2 linked regions of the Bdellovibrio bacteriovorus genome follow. The protein of the gene in region 1 binds, or shares a complex with, the protein of each later gene. Links are inferred from orthologs where the notes say so. Each region holds a gene or a part of one and is shown in the gene's direction. Other genes may lie near its edges.

Region 1 (7,417 bases):
TCCAACACCAACCCTGGAACTTCTGTTGGTTTTCCCATAGAGCCCAAAGCCACGAAAGTCAGATACGCCGAAGCCGTATGGAAAGTTTCACCCGTTTTCGGGTTTTCGGCATCGACACGAACGCCGACTTCCATTGAAGTCCGCGAAGTGTAGTTCACACTCGCCTTCAGATTCACCACCCAGCCTTTATAGACGGGCGCCACAAAATCCAGACGGTCAATGCTGGCTGTGACAGTTTCCTTGTTACAATGTCGTTGAGAGCAGATCGCGGCGCAGATATCGATCCAGGACATGATCGTTCCGCCGAAGACACTTCCCAAAGAGTTGGTATGGGAAGGAAGAACCAGTTGAGTCATTACCACTTGAGATGCTGATACGGGTTTTGAAGCAGCCAAGGTGCAGCCCCTTTCTAAAAAAACAAAGCGCAGGTCTGTGTCTCCACATCCTGCGCCTTAGAATCAATCTAATCAATAAAGATTAGATGCCGCCCATACCAATATCGGAGTTACCGCCACGGTTCAAACCGCTACCTGGTAGAGTTGTAGTGCCTGCAACAGTCGCAGATCCAGCTGGGATCGTTTGAGTTGCATTGTTGTTGAATGCAGTCGCAGCAGCCGCTTGGTTGTTGTTCTCAGCGCGAACTTCCGTTTCAACGAAGCCCAGGTGAGGCAAGCACCATACGATCAACTGTGCACGAGACTTCACATTCATTTTTTTGTAGATGTTTGTGAGGTGAAATTTAACTGTTTTCTCAGTTACAAAAAGCTGGTTCGCAACTTCCTTGTTGGACAAGCCTTTAGACACAAGTTCAGCAACTTCTGCCTCTCTATTTGAAAGACCTTTTTGAATCAGGACATCTCTGAGCATCCTTGCTCCCTCCCGCTAATTGTTTTTGTTTTTAAATCCGTCTAAACCTTCAACGCCACCCAGGACTCATGTCCAAAAGTAGCCTCGACCACCTGTAATAAAGTCTGACAACAAAAACTGAAATTCGCAATAGCTTTGGACTCTAGTTTTAAAAAACTAGACCGATAAGCATGAGGATTTTACACAGTTTCCAACATTCAGGAGATATTATGTTTCCCACAAATACAAAGTTTTTGGTCGTTGATGACTTCGCAACTATGCGAAAAATCATTAAAAAAGTGCTAAATGAGCTTGGCTACACCAACGTAGAGGAAGCTGATGACGGTAAAACCGCCCTGCCTATGATCCAGGCCGCCCATGATGCAGGCCAGCCTTACGGCTTTGTCATTTCGGACTGGAATATGCCCGGAATGCAGGGTATCGACCTTTTGAAGGCCTGCAAGGCCGACCCTCGCACTAAGTCTGTGCCCTTTATGCTGGTGACTGCAGAGTCCGAGCAAAAGCACATCCTGGAAGCAGCCAAAGCCGGTGTTTCTGACTATGTGGTTAAACCGTTCAACTCTGCCACTTTGAAAGGCAAGATGGAACGCGTTTGGGCTAAGCACAACCCTTCCACACAAGCAAAAGCTTCCTAAGCCTTGGGTCTGGAGAAATAAATGTCTGCAGCACCAAAAGAAGCTATTAATCCCCTGTTTGACAAGCGTCTGATCAATGCTTTCGTGGAAGGCGTTATCAAGACCCTGAAAACCATCGCTCAAACCGATGCCACACCTGGAAAACCCTTCATTGAGCCGCAATTCGTGCTTAAAGGGGAAATCGCCGGTATGGTCGGCATGGTGGCGCCGCCTCTGAAAGGCACTTTGCTGATCTCTTACGGCAAAGACAGTATCTTCCACATTCTTGAGAACATGCTGGGCGAAAAACACACCACCATCAATGGTGAGGTGTCCGACGCCGTTGGTGAAATGACCAACATGATTTACGGTTCTGCCAAGACAACTTTGAATCAACTGGGATACAACTTCGAGATGGCAATTCCAACCGTGATTTCCGGTGATTTCAAGATCACCCACGCTGACAAAGGTGCCACGCTCGTCATTCCCTTCAACCTGACGAACGGCTCCACTTTCTATGTGGAGATTTCGGTGCAGCAATGAGTTCCGCTTCAGGAAAGACGGTTGATGTTCTCATCGGGAGTCCCCGTGACTCCTTCTGGGAAGCCATCACATCTGTCCTGAAGGGTTACTATCCGTACCAGCTCAAGCATTTCAAATCCATCGACGAAGCCCTCGATCACGGCACTTCCGAAAATTTCAAACCTATCTTAGCCCTGGTTGACGGACAAGACGGCACCAATCTGACCAATGAATGGGTGCAGTCCACCAAAATGAATTATCCCGACTGCCCGGTCATCGTGCTGCACTCTTCCGCCGCCCCTTTGGATTTCAACATCGTCAAGAAAAACGGCGCTGACGAGATCATGCACATCAACTTCGACCGCGAATTCATTTCCGACATGGTTCTGCAACTGGCCCCTATCGAAATGGAAGGCGATCAGATTCCGATCACGGCTTTAATGCCCGTGGATCTGCGTGATATGGATGCTGACACCAATATCAACTTTGATGTCTATGTACACCTGCCTGCGAATCATCGCTCTGTGATGATGAGAAAGGCCGGCGACGTGGTCGATCAAAAACATCTGGACAAGTTCAATGCCCTAAAACAGCAGATGTACATCAAAAAGACCCAGATGAAACCGTTCTTTGAATACGCCCGCACGGTGATGAGCATGCGCAACATGCCGATGCCCATCTCAATGACGGAAAAATTCCACCGTTCCAAAAAAGTCATCTATGAAATCATGGCCCAGTTCCTGAATGGTGCCTCCACGGACTATTCCGAAGGAAAAGTGATCCTCGACAAATGCAAATCCATCGTTGCCGACTTTGAACTGACCAAAGATCTTCCCCCGCAAGAGATCTTTGATGAGGTCTTCCGTTTTTCAGGCAATGTGCGCACCATGTATCACGACTGCATCTGTCTGTCCGCCTATGCCGCTTACTTCGCCCAGCTTCTGGGATGGAGCATGGAAAAGCGTGAAGCCGCCGCCATCGCCGGGCTTTTGCACAATATCGGCCTGTCCCAGATGCCCGTCAGCGTCGGCACCAAACCCGTGAAAGACTATTCCCCGGAAGAGATTTCCCAGTATCATCTTTACCCGGAGCGCTCGGTGGTGATGGTGAAGGCCAAAAAAGTGCCGCTGCCACAGGAAATCGCCGAAGCCATCGGTCAGCACCGCGAAAACGGCACCGGCACAGGCTTCCCTAAAAAACTTTTGAGTGGGGATATTTCCGATTTTGGAAAACTGCTGGGCTTTGCCTATCGTTTCCACGAAATGACCGCCCTGACCGAAGGCGGCAAACAAGCCCGCACGGCCACACAGGCCATTCAGGATCTGCGCGATGAAGCCCTGTCGGGATCCGGCAACATCGATCTGCTGATGACCACGAATATTTTCAAAAAATGGAAGCCGGCAGCCTAAGCGCGCCCCGCCTAGTCTTCCTCGAACGTCACATCCATATAGTCCTGAAGATCAAAGACCTCGCGCAAGTTCGCCTGACGCTCGGACCAGTCAATGGACTTCAGAATCATTTTGGCCGAAACCAGTCCTTCATAGGAATAAAGGCACACAAACAACAAACCGGTCACCCAGCGCAAACGGGCTTGAGTGGCGCGGGGCTTATCCTGCACCACGCGGGTTTCCGCCGCCCAGTCACAAAGATGCGTGCGATCGTAACGGAAAAACGCCAGGGCATAAATCCCCCAGGAAAAAAAGAAGCTCAAACGCCCCGTCAATGGGCGCAGCAGACACTGGGACCAATGCAGCTTTTCGGTGAAATTATTGGCGGGCACCACTTTTAAGCCCATAAACCACTTGCCCGGCGTGGCCTGCATCAGCACCAGAAACACAAATTCATACACTGCGGGAATCAAAAACAGCAAAAACAACTGCAGCAATGTCACGATGACGTCGTCTTCGGTGAAAATCAGTTTTAAAAACACCCCGGCAAAAGGCAGATAAAACGGCAGACTGATGATCTGATCAATGCCATAGGCAAAAAAACGTCTCCAGGTGCTGGGAACAAATGCGGATTCCATCTAAGTTGACTCTCTTTCCAGATATTTTTTCAACCACAGCAACGCTTCGTCGCGGCTTTGCAGCCGGCGCTCCAGTTGCTGCTCAAAGGCCCTTTCCAGACAGACTCCGATGGCCGGCCCGGTCAGGCGCCCTTTCACATCCTCGCCGTTTAAAAACGGTCGCGGCAACACTTCCTGCCAGCTTTTCCATTCTGCCAGCAGAGTTTCAATCGCGGTCTTTTCAACCGCCTCGGACAGTAAAATTCTTAAGGCGAAAACAACGCCCTCTCTAGCCAGCATTTGCAGTTGCTTTCCCAAAGAGTTCTTCAGCACTGCGTGAGGATCGTGCCAGACTTTCCAGGCATCCTCGATGGCCCGGCGATCGCGGGTGGAAAGCTTCAGCATATCCAAAGCCGCAACAAGCTCTGAACCTTGAGCACTTCGCACAAACAGCGCCAGACGCTGCCAGGATTCGGTGGCCAGCGGGTTTTTCACCCAGTCATTTTTGCGCAGACGAAATGGAAACAGCACACCCATCAGGCCCGAGTCTTTCATGACTTGCAGTCCGCGCCCGGCGTGCTCTGTTTTTAGAAGCTTGGTCATTTCATCGCGGATGCGCTCACCACTGACGGATTTGACTTTGGCGGCCATCTTTTTAACGGCGGCAAAACTGACCGGCTCCAGCTCAAAATTCAGTTGGGCGGAAAAACGGGCCGCTCGCAGCAGGCGCAGTTGATCTTCCTCAAAACGCCGCTCGGCCTCGCCCACCGTGCGCAGTATGCCGGCCTTCAGATCCTTCTGGCCCTCGACATAATCAAGCACCTGCGCTGTCGCCAGATCATAAAAAAGTGCATTCACGGTGAAGTCCCGGCGCTGGGCATCCTCCTGGGGACTTGAGAAAACCACGTTTTCCGGGCGGCGTCCGTCGCTGTAGGTCCCATCGTTCCGGAAGGTCGCAACCTCTATATCCGCGCCCTCGACAATCACACGCATAACCCCGAAGCTTTTGCCCACATTGACGGTTTTACTAAACAGGGATTCGACTTTTTCCGGTGTTGCATCGGTCGCCAGATCCAAATCATTGGCAACAATGCCCAACAGGGCGTCGCGCACACAGCCGCCGGCCAAAAAGGCCTTATAGCCATGGGCCTGCAGCTTGTGGTAGATTGACTCCACTGCCGGCCAATGAGGATGGGATTGAAGAAGACTTTGCACCTGATTCACATCCAAGATTGTAGAAAAAGACAGGCCTGAAAGAAAGAGTTTGTTCGCGTGACGCCACAGGAGATGAAATCTCTTATCGATGGAACTTTGACCGATCTGGGGTTTTCCCACTTCGGTTTTGCGCCATTGAGCAAACCCTTAAGCTTTGATTTCTACCGGGAATGGATTGACCAGGGACTGCATGGAGACATGACCTATCTGGCAGAACATGCCCAGATCAAGGAAAACCCGCAAAGCAAGTGGCCCCGCGCCCAAAGCGCACTGGTGTTCGCCATGCCCTATTTCCCCCATCCCGAGAAAAAATCTGAATTTCCGCTGAAACAGGCCCGCGTCAGTCTTTATGCGCAAGGCATGGACTATCACTTCTGGTTCAAGGATCGCATGAAGTCTTTGTGCACAGATTTGCAAAAGCTTTTTCCAGAAGAGGAGTTTTTGGCCTTCACCGACAGCAGCCCGGTGCTGGAGCGGGATCTTGCCAAACAAGCCGGCCTTGGCTGGGTCGGGAAAAACACCTGTTTGATTCACCCCAAAAAAGGCAGTTTGTTCTTTATCGGGGAAATCTACACTTCCTTGAAAATCCAAACCGAATTTGCACCTTTGCCGGATTTCTGCGGCACCTGCACGCGCTGTCTGGACATCTGCCCCACCGGCGCATTGATTGAGCCGCGCAAGATGGATGCACGCAAATGCATCTCGTATCTGACCATCGAGTCGCGCCAGATCCCCGACGAGGAACTGCGCCCGCAAATCGGCGATTGGTTCTTCGGCTGTGATCTTTGTCAGACCGTGTGCCCCTGGAATCAAAAAGTCTTTAAAGGCCAGCTTTCCATCGAAAAAAGTCTTTCCCTGAACGATGCGCAAGAATCCCTGCTGATAGAGGATCTGCGCTATATCCTGTCAGCTTCCGGCAAAAAGATCAGCCGTGATTTCCTGGGAACCCCACTGGCCCGGGCGGGCTCGTTGGGCTTAAAACGCAATGCCATGATTGTCGCGGTCAACCGGGGTTTGAAAGAACTGCGCCCGGAAATCCAGGCGCTGACGGAACACGAAAAATTAGGTGAGCTGGCTTTGTGGAGCCTGGCAAAACTGGAAAACTAAAGTCCCAGTTTCTTCAGCAGGTCATCAATTTCAAACTGATTCATTTTAGACGGAGCCATGCCCGTATCCACGCTGGCACTGTAGGACTCATTGAACTGATTGGACACCCAGCGAAGCCGGTCAATAAAGGCCTGTGGGATGGTTTCCCGCAGGAAGTTGGAATCTTTATGGATATTTTCAAGCAGGGTTTCCAAAGTCTCTGTGGCATCCAGCAAAAGGCCCACACACACATGGAAGAACTGTTCATTGCCAGTGATCTGAGAAGCCTTGTATCCAACAGCTTTACACAGGGCCGCATAGTCGGAAATCATGTGCAACGCGTGCTCAGGAGGCGCCATCAGGGCCAGACTCTTGGCGCCGCCCATAATTCGATCGACGTTATTGCCATAATCCGCAAGTTTACGAACCTGAGAAAAGTCACCTTCAATACCTTCGAGAAGGTCCAACAACTCTTCAATCAAGGACTTTGACTCGTTCACAAAATCTTCTACAATTTCTTTATCAATCGACATCCACTCAAAGATACCAATCGAAGGATACAGAGGCAATGGATTATGTTTCTATACGTGTAAGCACCCTGCGCGGCGATCAGAAGATCGACTTCAACGCTTACGTTAAAATCAACGACAAGATGATACTCTACCTTCGTCGCGGCGATAGCTTTGAAGGCGAACGTCTGAAACGCCTTAAGGACAAAAAGCTTCGCAAAATGTACATCCTCACCGACGAAGAAACCAGCTATCGCAGCTACCTGCAAAAGAATATCGAAACCGCCTATGACGACACGACCGGGAAGGATATTCAAACCCGCGCCGACATCATTCAAGGTTCCCAGCAAAACAACGCCGAAGAGGTTTTCGAAAATCCCGAGAACATCGAAAGCTACAACTACTGCAAAGATGCCGCAGGCAAATATGTGAACTTCATCATGAGCAACGCCCAGGCGATGTCTGCGGTGATGAAGATTGAAAACACCGACAAGACGGTTTCTCATCATGGTGTCACCGTGGCGACTCTGTCGATCGCCCTGGCACAGAAGCTGGGAATCAATGACCCCAAAAAAACGCAGCTTCTGACCCTGGGGGCT
Region 2 (5,238 bases), 1.6 Mb from region 1 along the record:
GAGGCACTGGAGTGATTTCGCCGAACTGATTGATCTCGCGCACTGTTTCGATGGCCACACCATACTGCTCTGCCATCAATTGGAAAGTTAGATACTGACCGGGTTTTGCTTTCATGGATACATCGCTCATCGTATTACGCCTTTCAAAGTCGTGATTAAAAATCTTAACAATAGACTCTTCGCGAAAAAACCAAGGTGACTTAAGAGGATTTCTCGGTGGGATGGAAAAAATAATATTCTCGGATATTTGGCGGCTCATAGTGGGACAATGGTCCTGTGTTTCATTAATTCTTTACACCAAAGGGTGGATTGATTCTCATTCTGGACCAAGGGTCTAAATAGCTCAGATGTTCGATCACCGATACATCAATGTGATTTTCTAATCTCCATGGAGCGCACAATGAGCGGTGACAATTCTTTCTTTGAAGAACTACAAATGGATTTCCTGAACGAATCCGCATTTATGCTGGAGCAGTACGAGGAATACATGATGAGGCTGGAAAACAGCGAAGATCCAGCGAAAGATCTGACAGATATATTCCGGGTGGCCCATTCCGTAAAAGGTGGTGCTGCTGCCGTCGGTCTGGCAGACTTGTGCAAATTTGCCCACGTGATGGAAGACCTTTTGGATCTTTTGCGTTCGCGCCCTGAGCTGGTGAACTCAACTGTGATCTCTTTGTTGTTGCAGTCCGGAGACGAACTGAAGAACCGCGTTGCGGCTCTTCAGCAGCAGCAGGGTGGTCCTTGGGATCCTTCTGCATTGACGGCGGAATTGATCGCCATCACCGAGCAGCTTTCTGGAAAAGCTTCCAAGCATGCACATGCTCCCGCTCCTTCAGTGGATGAGCCCAAAGTGGAAGCTCCCGATGATTTCTTTGCTCAGACGCCTGCGGCTGAAGCGGCTACACCAGAAGATGATCTGATCAATCATGATCTTTTAGCAGAACTTCTGGCACAGATGTCCCCTGAAGATCAGGCTGAATTCCATGCCAAAGAAGCGGCTGAAGCCGCTCTGAAAACGGCTATTGCCGAAGCGGCCCCTGTGGCGGCGGCAGAGCCTGCGAAGCCGGCTCCGGTTCTGAAAGTGGTGGAAACACCGGTTGAAGCTCCGGCACCAGCTGCAAAAGCAGTTCCGGCTGCGGCAGCCAAACCAGCAGCGGCGGCAGCCGCATCTGGAAGTGGTGGTGGTAATAACAAGAATGCCAAAAATGCGACCAGCGCCATCAAAGTTGACACCGGTCGTGTGGATTCGGTTCTGGATGCCGTGGGTGAGCTGGTTGTATTGAAAAATCAGCTCGTGCATGACGAAACAGTTCGCAGCGGTGTGAACCTGCGTCTGGAGGCCATTGTTGATCAGCTCGACAAGGCCGTTCGTGAATTGTATGAAAAAACTTTGAGCATCCGTATGACTCCGCTGAAATCCATGTTCATCAAGATTCAGCGTATCGTGCGTGACGTGTCTTTGACTTTGGATAAGCCAGTGGATCTGCAACTGATCGGTGAGGAAACCGAGGTTGAAAGAACCGTGTTCGAGCTTCTGGGGGATCCTTTGGTTCACCTGGTTCGTAACTCGATGGACCACGGGGTGGAAAAGAAAGAACTTCGCCAAGAGCGCGGCAAGCCGGCGACGGCAAAAGTCACCGTATCTGCAAAACAATCCGGCGGTAACGTTATCATCGACATCTCTGATGACGGTGGTGGTATCAACCGTGACAAGGTTCTGAGCAAGGCCATTGAAAAGGGCTTTGTGCCCGCGGGTGTGGATCCGGCGTCCATCCCTGATGAGCAGGTTTTCCAGTACATCTTCTATCCGGGTTTCTCTACCGCTGACAAGATTTCGGATCTGTCCGGTCGTGGTGTGGGTCTGGATGTGGTGAAATCCAATCTGGATAAAATCAACGGTAAGATCAATATTTACTCCAAGGCAGGCCAAGGGACCACGTTCCGTCTGACGATTCCTTTAAGCACGGCGATCACCGACGGTATCATCGTGGCTTTGGATGGCGCTCGTTATATTCTGCCGATCCATTCCATCCGCGAGATCGTGCGTGTCCTTCCAAAGGACTACACGAACATCTCTGGTGCCGGAAAAGTGGCCAGCATCCGTGGCCTTCTGTTGCCGGTGATAGACGTTTCCAAAACCCTGGGGTCTATCAATTGGACTTTGAACAAAAAAGACCAGCAACTGGCTCAGCGCCGCGAAAATTCTTTAAGTGCACGTCGCGAAGAAACCATGCTGGTGATCATTGAATCCATGACAGGTCAGATGGCCTTCCCGGTGGACGATGTCCTGGGGCAGGCGCAGGTGGTTGTAAAACCAATCACCACCGGTCAGGACATTCCGGAAGTGGCCGGTGCCGCGATCCTGGGTGATGGCCGTACAGTTTTGATTTTGGAGCCGGGTGCTTTGGTAAATAACGTTGCTAATGGAAGAGGAATGGCCGCATGACCGCTGTAAAAAAGACTGAGGCCACAGGCGCTCTGTACGATTTTGAAGACATCAAACTTACGGACAAAATGTTCATGAAGTTTGCTGAGCGCATGTATGATCTGGCCGGGGTGGATCTGCCACTGACGCCAAAGAATCATGCTTTGATTCGCAATAGAATTGTAAAACTGTTGCGTCGCCATTCCCTGAAGACCTATGAAGAATACTGGTCCAAGCTTGAAGCTGGTGGCAATGAAATGGTGTCTGAATTTATTTCGGCCCTGACCACGAACATGACGTCTTTTTATCGCGAGTCGAATCACTTCGACTTTCTGAAGTCCGTTTTGCCGGAACTGCACCGCAAGTTTGGCGCGGATCTGCGCATGTGGTGTGCGGCAGCAAGCACGGGCCAGGAGCCTTACACGATCGCGATGACAGCGTGTGAAGCTCAACCTGAAATGCCTTCCGCGAAGCCGCGTTTGCTTGCGACCGATATTGACCTGCAGGTTTTGAAAAAAGCCTCTACGGGCACATATGAAGAGCGCGAGATGCAGGGACTGCCACCAGTGCAGCGTTCGAAGTACTTTGAGAAAATCAAAGCTGACGGCGATGAATACTGGAGAGCCAAGGATCAGATTCATAACATGATCCGCTTCGCGCCGTTTAATTTGATGAATCCCAAGTACGAGTTCCAGCACAAGTTCCATGTGATCTTCTGCCGTAACGTACTGATTTATTTTGATGAGCCGACAACAAAACGTGTGATCGACAATCTGGTGTCCTGTTTGGCGTCGGGTGGCTATCTGGTTCTGGGGCACTCCGAATCAGGCAACGTGAAACATCCGGGTTTGAAGCCGATGTCTCGCGCAGTATATCAAAAACTTTAATTAAAGAAGGCCCCAATGGCACAAAAGATTCGTGTCCTGATTGTTGATGACTCTGCGGTGATTCGTAAGCTGCTGGAAAAGATCTTTTCCTCCTGCGCGGATATCGAGGTGGTGGGAACGGCATCGGACCCTTACATCGCCCGCGACAAGCTGGTGGCGCTAAAACCCGACGTGATGACTCTGGATGTGGAGATGCCTCGTATGGACGGCATCAGCTTCCTGGAAAAAGTCATGCAGCATTTCCCGACCCGCACGATCATTTTCTCAAGCTTGGCGAAAACCGGCTCTGAAACGTATCTGCGTGCTCTGGAAGCTGGCGCGATTGAAATCATGGAAAAGCCGTCCATCGACGTGTCCCAGTCTTTGGAGACATTGTCGGCGGCCATCATTGAAAAAGTAAAAGCGGTGGCGAAAGCCCGCATCAATCCGATCAAAGCGGTGATTCCGAATCCGGGGGCGCCAGTGCAGAAGGTGGCCAGCACCTCTTTGGCAAGAACCACGCACCAGTTGCTGGCGGTGGCTTCTTCCACGGGTGGTACCGAGGCTTTGAAGGTCTTCCTGAGCGGCATGCCGGCGGATATTCCGGGAACTTTGGTTGTGCAGCACATGCCACCGGGCTTCACGAAGTCGTTTGCTGAAAATTTGGATAAGATGTTCCCGTTTGAGGTGAAAGAAGCGCAGGAAGGTGACCAGGTGGTGCCAGGGCGCGTTCTGATTGCTCCGGGCAACTATCATATGGAAATCACGCGCAGTGGTGCCTTCTATTACGTGAAGCTGCATCAGGGCCCGGCCCTGCACAGTGTTCGCCCTGCGGCGGATTATCTGATGAAGTCGGTGGCTAAATACGTGGGTAAGAATGCCATGGGTGTTGTTCTGACCGGTATGGGTAAGGACGGCGCTGAAGGTCTTTTGGAAATGAAAAATGCCGGAGCTTACACTGTGGCTCAGAATGAAGAAACCTGTGTGGTTTACGGTATGCCAGCCGCGGCGGTGGCGCTGGGGGCCGCAGACAAAGTTTTGCCGCTGGATCGCATCGCAGGGGATCTGCTGAAACAACTGCAGACTCGTAACGCCGCTTAGTCCAGCAAAGTTTAAAAAATGTTTTACCCAAGCCCGAAGGAAACTTCGGGCTTTTTTATTGTCTTTCTTGCTTCATTCCGCCGTCCGGTTAGAATAAGTTCCTGAAATCCGTCAGGAGACATCAATGAATTTCCGCAAAAGTTTGATCCTGGGTCCTCTGTTGCTGGTGGCCTGTACGACGACGAATCAATTCAAGAAGGAGTCTCTCATGCACGATCCCTATTTGTGGCTGGAAGAAGTGGAAGGCGAAAAGGCCCTGGAATTTGCCAAGGCCGAAAACAAACGCACGCTGGGGCACTTTCAACAGAATCCACGCTTTAAAACCATCGAGCATGACTTAAGAAAGATCATGCTGGCGGAAGACCGCGTGCCTGCTGTGCACCTGAAGAACGGGGAGCTTTATAATTTCTGGCAGGACGGAAAACACGTGCGCGGCTTGTGGAGAAAAACCACCCTGCAAAACTATAGGACCTCACACCCGCACTGGGACGTGATCCTGGATATTGATGCTTTGGCCAAAAAAGAAAATGAAAACTGGGTGTGGAAGGGGGCGATGACCTTGCCACCGGCTCACGAAAAAGCTTTGGTCTATTTGTCCCGTGGGGGAAAGGACGCCACGGTGGTGCGTGAATTCAATATGAAGACCCGCCAGTTTGTGACGGACGGCTTTGTATTGCCTGAGGCAAAAAGCAATGTTCAATGGAAGGACGACAACACCGTTTATGTGGGAACGGATTTCGGGCCGGGCAGTATGACGGACTCAGGTTACCCGCGTATCACCAAAATCTGGAAGCGGGGCACGCCGGTCAGCGAGGCCAAGCTGGTGATGGAAGGCAAACCTAC

Evidence for each region.
Region 2: the proteins of B9G79_RS09925 (region 1) and B9G79_RS02145 are in contact, whole or in part, in a solved structure (PDB 1A0O), measured with the Escherichia coli proteins. The link is inferred for Bdellovibrio bacteriovorus from one-to-one orthologs.

Annotation. Positions count from the first base shown.
Region 1 is NZ_CP020946.1:2,061,352-2,068,768, forward strand. Bases 1-2,789 are described here. They hold B9G79_RS09925 (response regulator), read left to right. Parts: upstream 1-1,076; coding sequence 1,077-1,502; downstream 1,503-2,789. Other genes in these bases: B9G79_RS09915 (acyl-CoA thioesterase), read right to left, coding at 1-356; B9G79_RS09920 (helix-turn-helix domain-containing protein), read right to left, coding at 478-867; B9G79_RS09930 (chemotaxis protein CheX), read left to right, coding at 1,524-2,024; B9G79_RS09935 (HD-GYP domain-containing protein), read left to right, coding at 2,021-2,789. In the rest of the region: more of B9G79_RS09935, read left to right, coding at 2,790-3,412; B9G79_RS09940 (RDD family protein), read right to left, coding at 3,424-4,029; B9G79_RS09945 (CCA tRNA nucleotidyltransferase), read right to left, coding at 4,030-5,223; tRNA epoxyqueuosine(34) reductase QueG, read left to right, coding at 5,296-6,330; B9G79_RS09955 (hypothetical protein), read right to left, coding at 6,327-6,809; B9G79_RS09960 (HD-GYP domain-containing protein), read left to right, coding at 6,878-7,417. UniProt on the Escherichia coli protein: Involved in the transmission of sensory signals from the chemoreceptors to the flagellar motors.
Region 2 is NZ_CP020946.1:414,591-419,828, forward strand. Bases 1-2,924 are described here. They hold B9G79_RS02145 (chemotaxis protein CheA), read left to right. Parts: upstream 1-400; coding sequence 401-2,449; downstream 2,450-2,924. Other genes in these bases: B9G79_RS02140 (chemotaxis protein CheW), read right to left, coding at 1-130; B9G79_RS02150 (CheR family methyltransferase), read left to right, coding at 2,446-2,924. In the rest of the region: more of B9G79_RS02150, read left to right, coding at 2,925-3,315; B9G79_RS02155 (protein-glutamate methylesterase/protein-glutamine glutaminase), read left to right, coding at 3,331-4,395; B9G79_RS02160 (prolyl oligopeptidase family serine peptidase), read left to right, coding at 4,520-5,238. UniProt on the Escherichia coli protein: Involved in the transmission of sensory signals from the chemoreceptors to the flagellar motors. CheA is autophosphorylated; it can transfer its phosphate group to either CheB or CheY.